3 regions of the Streptococcus fermentans genome follow, and region 3 is predicted to be linked to each of the others. Evidence: predicted binding sites of a transcription regulator. Region 3 holds the regulator's gene; each other region holds the start of a gene.

The links. Region 3 encodes CtsR, which represses protease genes until heat stress. Its sites were predicted from a motif close to TTGGTCAAAAAAGGTCAAANA; they were not measured.
Region 1: the regulator CtsR is predicted to act here: its motif matches at 1,529-1,549, upstream of AB2B50_RS07290 (ATP-dependent Clp protease ATP-binding subunit).
Region 2: the regulator CtsR is predicted to act here: its motif matches at 1,403-1,423, upstream of AB2B50_RS07040 (ATP-dependent Clp protease ATP-binding subunit).

What each region holds. Positions count from the first base shown of each region.
Region 1 is NZ_JBFNFG010000007.1:38,179-41,468, reverse strand. Features, by position in the region: gene AB2B50_RS07305 (amino acid ABC transporter ATP-binding protein) at 1-84, opposite strand, end outside; gene AB2B50_RS07300 (amino acid ABC transporter permease) at 77-766, opposite strand; gene AB2B50_RS07295 (DUF1797 family protein) at 963-1,193, shown strand; gene AB2B50_RS07290 (ATP-dependent Clp protease ATP-binding subunit) at 1,590-3,290, shown strand, end outside.
Region 2 is NZ_JBFNFG010000006.1:115,307-118,596, forward strand. Features, by position in the region: gene pflB (formate C-acetyltransferase) at 1-1,060, shown strand, start outside; gene AB2B50_RS07040 (ATP-dependent Clp protease ATP-binding subunit) at 1,465-3,290, shown strand, end outside.
Region 3 is NZ_JBFNFG010000011.1:11,656-14,945, reverse strand. Features, by position in the region: gene AB2B50_RS08875 (ATP-dependent Clp protease ATP-binding subunit) at 1-1,692, opposite strand, end outside; gene AB2B50_RS08870 (CtsR family transcriptional regulator) at 1,699-2,157, opposite strand; gene AB2B50_RS08865 (ABC transporter ATP-binding protein) at 2,274-3,002, opposite strand; gene AB2B50_RS08860 (ABC transporter substrate-binding protein) at 3,002-3,290, opposite strand, start outside.

The DNA.
Region 1 (3,290 bases), on a different contig from region 3:
AATCTCCAGATCAATTCCTTTTAAAACTTCATTTTTCCCAAAGTTTTTATGAAGATTTTCAATTTTTATAAGCGTTTCAGTCATTATTTTTCTCTCCTTGTCCCATACGATTTTCAAAAGCTTTCAAGGCTAGTGTCAAGATAGAGGTCATAATCAAGTAGTAAAAGGCCGCAAATAAGAGTGGAGTTAAAGGTAGGTAGGTGGTTGTTGACACCGTAGTAGCTCCATTCCACAATTCCATGACACCGATTGCTGACAAGAGTGAACTATCCTTGATAATGGTAATAAACTCATTCCCCAAGGCTGGCAAGATATTCTTGATAGCCTGTGGCAAGATGACATAGCGCATAGCATTTTTAGGACGAATCCCTAGAGAGTAAGCCGCCTCTAATTGCCCTTTAGGTACTGCATTGATACCAGCACGAACTGTTTCTGATACATAGGCACCACTATTCATAGAGATAATGATAATCCCTGGAATCAAACGTGAAAAATCAACTCCCAAAACTCCAATCTGAATTGTCGGAGCATTGATGTGCATAAGAGCAAAAGCAATCATGATCTGTACCATCATAGGTGTTCCACGGAAAATCCAAATATAAACATTGGCAAGCCAAGCTAAGGGCTTCATTTTAGAACGTTGAGCAAAGGCCAAGACTATCCCTAAAATTGTTCCCAAAAAGACAACCAAAACAGAAATCAAGACCGTTACGAGAGCACCATAATTAAAATATGGCAGATATTTAGGTAAAAAAGAAAAATTCATAAATCCACTACTTTCTAATTTCTAACTTAAAACTTGTATGAGTATAACATATTTTGAATAAAAATGCAATCTTTTTCCTTTTATTTTCAATAAAATTTCAAAGAAAACAGAAATAGCGAGAAATCTTAGTTTTTTCTAGTCAAGTGGATACTCTTTATGGTAAAATAGTAACGATAAGAAATGGAGGAGAATCAAAATGGAATCACATTTGGTTAGAATCATCAACCGCCTAGAAGCAATGACAAAAGATGGTGGTAACTTAAAACGTAACTTTGAGCGCGAGGGAGTTGTTGTAGCTGAAGTTGCTTTTAACCATGATGAAGAAAATGGCCCAATCTTTACACTTCGTGATGTTGAAGCTCGTGAAACATATACTTTTGACAGCATCGACTTGATTGCGATGGAAATTTACGAACTTCTATACTAATAATAGATATACAGAGGTTGGGAAAAAAGATCCCGACCTCACTTTTTATTAGCAATCAAACTTTGACGCGGTAGCTGATTGGACTTTTCGTTCGTCTTTTAGACTCCCAAAACTCCTAATCATCTTCGCGGGGCTGGGACTACGAAATCGAGACTTTGTCTATCGATTTCTGTCCCACCGCCTTTCACCAACGAGAATCCTTTTTGTATGACAAATAGGATTTTTTTCTTGATATCAAGATTTTCTCACGATTAGCGCTCTTCTATTTATAGTGCTAGTATCCAATCTTTTTACTTGAATTGCCCAATAATCATGATATAATTAAATTATATACTTGTTTGACTATTTTTGACCTTTTAAATTTAGTCAAGACTAAGAAAGAAATGAGGTGGCGGTATGCTCTGTCAAAACTGTAAAATCAATGACTCAACGATTCATCTTTATACCAATCTCAATGGACAACAAAAGCAAATCGACCTTTGTCAAAATTGCTACAAAATTATCAAAACAGATCCTAACAATAGCTTATTCAAGGGCATTACAGATTTAAACAACCGTGATTTTGATCCCTTTGGAGACTTCTTTAACGATCTCAACAACTTTAGACCTTCTTCTAATAACAACAATATCCCCCCAACTCAGTCAGGGGGTGGATACGGTGGAAATGGTGGCTATGGTTCCCAAAATCGTGGTCCTGCCCAAACCCCACCACCAATCCAGGAAAAAGGACTCTTGGATGAATATGGTATCAATGTTACTGAGATTGCCCGTCGCGGAAATATTGACCCTGTAATTGGCCGTGACGAAGAGATAATCCGTGTCATTGAAATCCTCAACCGCAGAACAAAAAACAACCCTGTCCTCATCGGCGAGCCCGGTGTTGGTAAGACAGCTGTTGTCGAAGGTTTAGCTCAGAAAATTGTTGACGGTGATGTTCCCCATAAGCTTCAAGGCAAAGAAGTCATCCGCTTAGATGTCGTTAGCCTTGTTCAAGGAACAGGTATCCGAGGTCAGTTTGAAGAACGCATGCAAAAACTCATGGAAGAAATTCGTGAGCGCGAGGATGTTATTCTCTTCATTGACGAAATTCATGAAATTGTCGGTGCTGGTTCTGCTGGAGAAGGGAATATGGATGCAGGAAATATCCTAAAACCAGCTCTTGCTCGTGGCGAACTCCAACTAGTTGGTGCTACTACCCTCAATGAATATCGCATCATCGAAAAAGATGCTGCCCTTGAACGTCGTATGCAACCTGTCAAAGTTGATGAACCAACTGTTGAAGAAACCATCATTATCCTGAAAGGTATCCAAAAGAAATACGAAGATTACCATCATGTTCACTATACTGACGGGGCTATCGAAGCGGCCGCTACCCTTTCTAACCGCTACATCCAAGATCGTTTCTTGCCAGACAAGGCCATTGACCTTCTAGATGAAGCTGGTTCAAAAATGAACTTAACCTTGAATTTTGTAGATCCTAAGATCATTGACCAACGCTTAATCGAAGCAGAGAATCTCAAGGCACAAGCAACCCGCGATGAAGATTTTGAAAAAGCAGCCTACTTCCGTGACCAGATTGCCAAATACAAGGAAATGCAAAAAACAAAGGTAACGGATCAGGATACCCCAATCATCAGCGAAAAGACGATTGAACACATCATCGAACAAAAGACTAATATTCCAGTTGGTGATTTGAAAGAAAAAGAACAATCTCAACTGATCAACCTAGCAGATGACCTCAAGGCTCATGTTATTGGTCAAGATGATGCAGTTGATAAGATCGCTAAGGCTATCCGTCGTAACCGTGTTGGACTCGGTACTCCAAACCGTCCAATCGGTAGCTTCCTTTTTGTTGGTCCTACCGGTGTCGGTAAAACAGAACTTTCTAAACAGCTTGCTATCGAACTCTTTGGTTCTGCTGACAGCATGATTCGCTTTGACATGAGTGAATACATGGAAAAACACAGCGTGGCTAAACTCGTTGGTGCCCCTCCAGGATACGTAGGTTATGATGAAGCAGGTCAATTGACTGAAAAAGTCCGCCGTAACCCCTACTCACTGATCCTCTTGGATGAAGTTGAAAAAGCCCATCCAGAT
Region 2 (3,290 bases), on a different contig from region 3:
ACTTGACCCAGAAAACGAAGAACAACGTCACAACATCCAGTACTTCGGTGCTCGCGTTAACGTTCTTAAAGCTCTTCTTACTGGTTTGAACGGTGGTTACGACGATGTTCATAAAGACTACAAAGTATTTGACATCGACCCAATCCGTGACGAAGTTCTTGAATTTGAATCAGTTAAAGCTAACTTTGAAAAATCTCTTGACTGGTTGACTGACACTTACGTAGATGCTTTGAACATCATCCACTACATGACTGATAAGTACAACTACGAAGCTGTTCAAATGGCCTTCTTGCCAACTAAACAACGTGCTAACATGGGATTCGGTATCTGTGGTTTCGCAAACACTGTTGATACATTGTCAGCTATCAAGTACGCTACAGTTAAACCAATCCGTGACGAAAATGGCTACATCTACGATTACGAAACAATCGGTGAATACCCACGTTGGGGTGAAGATGACCCACGTTCAAACGAATTGGCAGAATGGTTGATCGAAGCTTACACAACTCGTCTACGTAGCCACAAACTTTACAAAGACGCAGAAGCTACTGTATCACTTTTGACAATCACATCTAACGTTGCTTACTCTAAACAAACTGGTAACTCTCCAGTCCACAAAGGTGTATACCTCAACGAAGATGGTTCTGTGAACTTGTCTAAACTTGAATTCTTCTCACCAGGTGCTAACCCATCTAACAAAGCTAAAGGTGGATGGTTGCAAAACTTGAACTCACTTGCTAGCCTTGACTTTGGTTATGCAGCTGATGGTATCTCATTGACAACTCAAGTATCACCTCGCGCTCTTGGTAAAACTCGTGACGAACAAGTTGATAACTTGGTAACAATCCTTGATGGTTACTTCGAAAACGGTGGACAACACGTTAACTTGAACGTTATGGACTTGAATGATGTTTATGAAAAGATCATGTCAGGTGAAGACGTAATCGTACGTATCTCAGGATACTGTGTAAATACTAAGTACCTCACTCCAGAACAAAAAACTGAATTGACACAACGTGTCTTCCACGAAGTTCTTTCAATGGATGATGCATTGAGCTAAGATTCATAAATAGTAAATCAAAAACCAGTCACTCTGACTGGTTTTTTTGTTATAAAAATTTTTTTTAAAAAATTAGTCAAATTTGGTCAAAGTTCTTGACTATTACTGACCAAAGTGATATACTAAGAACATAAGGATTAGGAAATCCTTAGAAAACCTTGATTTTAAGGTGATTGTTTATGTTATCTTAAGATCAAAGTATGGGTAAAACCTAGAAAAGAGGTACAACCTATGATGAACATTAGTATTTTTAGAAGTCCAATTACAAAACCTGTATTGGATAAAGAAAAACCTGAAATTATACGTAGAGTAGCAAATAGCTAGTCTAAATTTTTTAAAACAAAGGTCAGAGAAAGTCAAAACGGTTTGACTAAGTAAATTTGAAAACAAACGAGGTATGAAATATGAATAACAACTTTAATAACTTTAACAACATGGATGATTTATTTAACCAATTGATGGGCGGTATGCGTGGATATAGTTCTGAAAATCGTCGTTACTTGATTAACGGTCGCGAAGTAACACCTGAAGAGTTCGCTATTTACCGTCAAACAGGTCAACTTCCAAATGAAGGAAGTGACCAAGCACAGTATGTTCAAGGTAATGCTATGAAACAAGATGGTATTCTTGCAAAACTTGGACGTAACTTAACAGCTGAAGCTCGTGAAGGAAAGTTGGACCCAGTGATTGGACGTAATAAGGAAATTCAAGAAACATCTGAAATTCTTTCTCGTCGTACTAAGAACAACCCAGTCCTTGTAGGTGATGCTGGTGTCGGTAAAACAGCTGTAGTTGAAGGTTTGGCTCAAGCTATCGTGAATGGTGATGTTCCAGCAGCAATCAAGAATAAAGAAATTATCTCTATTGATATTTCAGGTCTTGAAGCTGGTACTCAATATCGTGGTAGCTTTGAAGAAAATATTCAAAATTTGGTAAACGAAGTCAAAGAAGCTGGAAATGTTATCCTCTTCTTCGATGAAATCCATCAAATCCTGGGTGCAGGTAGCACAGGTGATGGTCAAGGATCTAAAGGTCTTGCTGATATCTTGAAACCAGCTCTTTCACGTGGTGAATTGACAGTGATTGGTGCAACAACTCAAGACGAATACCGCAACACTATTTTGAAAAATGCTGCCCTTGCTCGTCGTTTCAATGAAGTGAAGGTCAATGCTCCATCTGCTGAAGATACCTTCAAGATTCTCCAAGGTATCCGTGATCTATATCAACAACACCATAATGTTATCTTGCCAGATGAAGTGCTGAAAGCTGCTGTTGATTACTCAGTACAATATATTCCTCAACGTAGCTTGCCAGATAAGGCTATTGACCTAGTCGATGTAACAGCTGCTCACTTGGCAGCACAACACCCAGTGACAGATGTACATGCTGTAGAGCATGAAATTGAAGAAGAAAAAGCTAAACAAGAAGCTGCAGCTGCTAAAGAGGATTATGAAGCGGCATTAAATGCAAAAATTCGTATTGAAGAACTTGAAAAGAAAATTGCCAACCATACAGAAGATCACAAGGTTACAGCGACTGTTAATGACGTAGCTGAGTCTGTAGAACGTATGACAGGTATTCCTGTTTCACAAATGGGTGCTACTGATATCGAACGTTTGAAAGATATGGGTCACCGTTTGCAAACTAAGGTTATCGGTCAAGATAAGGCTGTTGAAGCAGTAGCACGTGCCATTCGTCGTAACCGTGCAGGATTTGACGAAGGTAACCGTCCAATCGGTAGCTTCCTCTTTGTAGGTCCTACTGGTGTTGGGAAGACTGAGTTGGCTAAACAATTGGCTCTTGATATGTTCGGAACTAAGGATGCTATCATCCGTTTGGATATGTCAGAATACAGCGATCGTACAGCCGTATCTAAATTGATTGGTACAACAGCTGGTTATGTTGGTTACGACGACAACAACAATACTTTGACTGAACGTGTTCGTCGGAATCCATACTCAATCGTCCTTCTTGATGAAATTGAAAAGGCAGATCCTCAAGTGATTACTCTTCTTCTTCAAGTCTTGGATGATGGTCGTTTGACAGACGGTCAAGGTAATACTGTCAACTTCAAGAATACGGTGATTATCGCCACTTCAAACGCAGGCTTTGGTTACGAAGCTAACTTGACAGAAGATGCTGATAAACCAGAACTTATGGATCGTTTGAAACCTTACTTCCGTCCAGAATTCCTTAACCGTTTTAATGCTGTCATCGAATTCTCACACTT
Region 3 (3,290 bases):
TTCCGCCAAGGCCTTGGCCAACTCGGTCTTACCAACACCTGTAGGTCCAAGGAACATAAAGGATCCAATTGGACGTTTGTTATTGCGAATACCCGATTGATTACGGCGAATGGCACGACTGATACTAGATACAGCTTGTTCCTGTCCGATAACACGTTTATGCAGTTCAGCTTCAAGATTGAGATACTTCTTGGCATCTGTTTGAGTCAATTTTTGAACTGGAATACCTGACAAGCGACTCAAGGTGGTCAAAATGTCTGATTCTGTCACCAAATCTTTATAGACTGGAACTTCCTGCTCTTTTGCAATGAGTTGAGCAGCTTGCTTCCATTTACCATCCATCAAGGCCTTGTCAGCTGGAGATAAACCTGACTCATCTTGTTTAGCGTGTTTCGATTTATTTTGCACTGTTGCAGCTGCTTCGTCCAGTAGATCAATGGCTGAGTCTGGCAAGTGACGGCTAGTTAAATAACGATGAGCCATTTTGACAGCTGTTTCTACTGCATCATCTGTAATTTGAACATGGTGATGTTTCTCATAAGTTGCCTTCAAACCCTGCAAAATAGCCATACTATCTGCTAAACTTGGCTCCTCAATCATCACTTTTGCAAAGCGACGAGAAAGGGCTGCGTCTTTTTCGATGTGCTTTTGATACTCTTCCTGAGTGGTCGCACCGACAGTTCTCAGAGTTCCACGTGCCAAGGCAGGTTTCAAGATATTGGCTGCATCCAAGGTCGAATCAATCCCACTTCCTGACCCCATAATAGTATGAAGCTCATCGATAAATAGGATGACCTTTCCATCTTCCTCAATATCTTTGATGATATTGTTCATACGTTCTTCAAAGTCACCACGGAAACGAGTTCCCGCAACCACATTCATCAAATCAAGTTCTAAAACTCGCATCTTAGCCATTTCATCAGGTACATCCCCGTTGGCAATACGTTGCGCAAGACCAAGTGCTAGAGCTGTTTTACCGACACCTGCATCTCCAACTAGGACTGGATTATTTTTTGTCTTACGGCTCAAGATTTGAATCATACGAGAGATTTCTTGGTCGCGCCCGATGACTGGTTCCAATTTACCCGAACGAGCTTGCTCCGTAAGGTCATGCGTATAATCTTCCAAACCTCCACTTGGTGTCTGAGGCATACCCATCATATTAGCCATGGAATTTTGCTTATCCGCTACCGTACGATGACGCTGGCGAAGGGCCTTCAAATCTTCTCTAGTCCAACCAGCACGCGCTTCAAGACTTCGACGAAGTCCAGCAATCTTGACCTGATCCTTCTGATCTTCGTAAGAAAATCCCGCTTTTTCTAAAATGCGAGTAGCTAAGGCATTACCATCATGTAAGATAGCATAAAGAACATGCTCTGTTCCCAATACCTTGGCATGTACGACAGAAGCAACGTGCTCTGCTTCCAAGAACAATACCTTCAACCGGTGTGAAAAAGGCAGCTCCTGATAATGTTCCTTATCGCTATACTTTGTTTCAGTCAGCTCTACAGCAACTTCCTCCAGACGATCAATCTCATATGGAAATTCGTTTAAAGTCGCCCCAGCCACACTGTAACCATGATTGGCCATAGCAATCAATAGGTGCCATGACTCTAGGTATTCTGCCCCAAAATGACTGGCGACCAGAAAGGCACTTTCTATACATTCTCTCAATGCTTTTGAATATTTCATTTAGTTCTATTTTCCTTTTCTATCTACCTCTTGTAATAACTGACGGAGCATATTGGCACGGATAAGATTGGCATCATCGCCTAAAACTCGGTCTGTCGCCATTGCTAATAATAGATTCATCTCCTGACGAGTCACCAAATCCTGCTCAAACAAGAGTCTTAAAACATCTTCAAAGATAGCTAGGCTAACTTCTTCACCTACCGAATACAGTAAATCGCGGAGCATTTCATGGTGGTTTGAGAATTCAATCCGACCAATGCGAATATAACCGCCACCTCCCCGCTTACTTTCAACTAAATAACCTCTGCTTTCAGTAAATCGAGTCTTAATCACATAATTAATCTGGCTAGGCACGACTTGAAAGGTATCCGCTAATTGGCTTCGTTGCAATTCAACCATACCCGACTGCTCCAAAATCGCCTTGATATAGGCCTCTATATGGTCTGATGTATTTTTAAATCTCATAGAACGTCACCTCTTTCTTTGAACCTTGACCATCTTTGACTATTATACCGAATTTTTCGATTTTTTTAAAGAAAAAGGGGCTGGTAATGAACAATCCTCACCAACTCCCTGTCTTTCTAATTATTTAATCCCAATTTCGCTAAAATTTGGCGTTTATAAGCAATTTTTTGAACTTCCTTGTCTTCGGTTTCAGACCAGTCGAGTTTGACTTCAGAAACAATCTGCCCAGGCCTATTTTTCAAGATATAGATACGGTCACTAAGATTAAGGGCCTCCTCGATACTATGCGTAATGATGAGTGTCGTCAGGCCTAGCTGTTTATGAATCTCCAAATACCAGGCGTGGAGCTCCATCTTAGTCATCTCATCCAAGGCACTAAAGGCCTCATCTAGAAGAAAGAGCTTATGTCCAAAAAGATAGGTACGAAGTAAAGCAACACGCTGACGCATCCCACCACTAAGCTCATGAGGATACTTGTCCCGTATCGCCGTCAACTGAAAGGTAGCAAGGATTTCATCTGCTTTCGCAACAGCTTCTGCCTTATCCACTTTTTGAATCAAAAGGGGCAAAATGATATTGCCAAGTACCGTCTTGTGTTCCAAGAGCAGATCCTTTTGTAGCATATAGCTCACGCGCCCCTTGGGATTTTCCTCCCCATCAAGCACAATTCTACCTGACTGGACTTCCAAAATCCCTGCAATCAGGTTAAAGAGTGTGGTCTTTCCTACACCACTAGGGCCTAGGATAGAAACCACTTCACCTGAAGTCACTTGTAGATTAATATCCTCTAAAATCTTTTCATTATCGTAGGCATAGCTTACATGTTCTAGTCTAATTTCTGTCATTATTTTACAAATTCGTTAGTGAAACCTTTATCAGTCAAGTCTTCCTTGAGGATTCCATTTTCCTTATCCCATTTGTAGAAGGCATTCCAGCGGTCCGCATCAAATTGTCCCCATTTTTCCTTGTCGCTTGCATATTCTTTTGACAAGTATTTTTGAGATTCGATGACAAAATCACGCTTATCTTTGAGTTCTGGGGCATTCTTGATGAGGATATCTGCAGCTTCTTCTGGGTGCTCCATAGCGTATTGGTAACCTTTTTTAATAGCTTGAATGACTTTACGAGCTTCT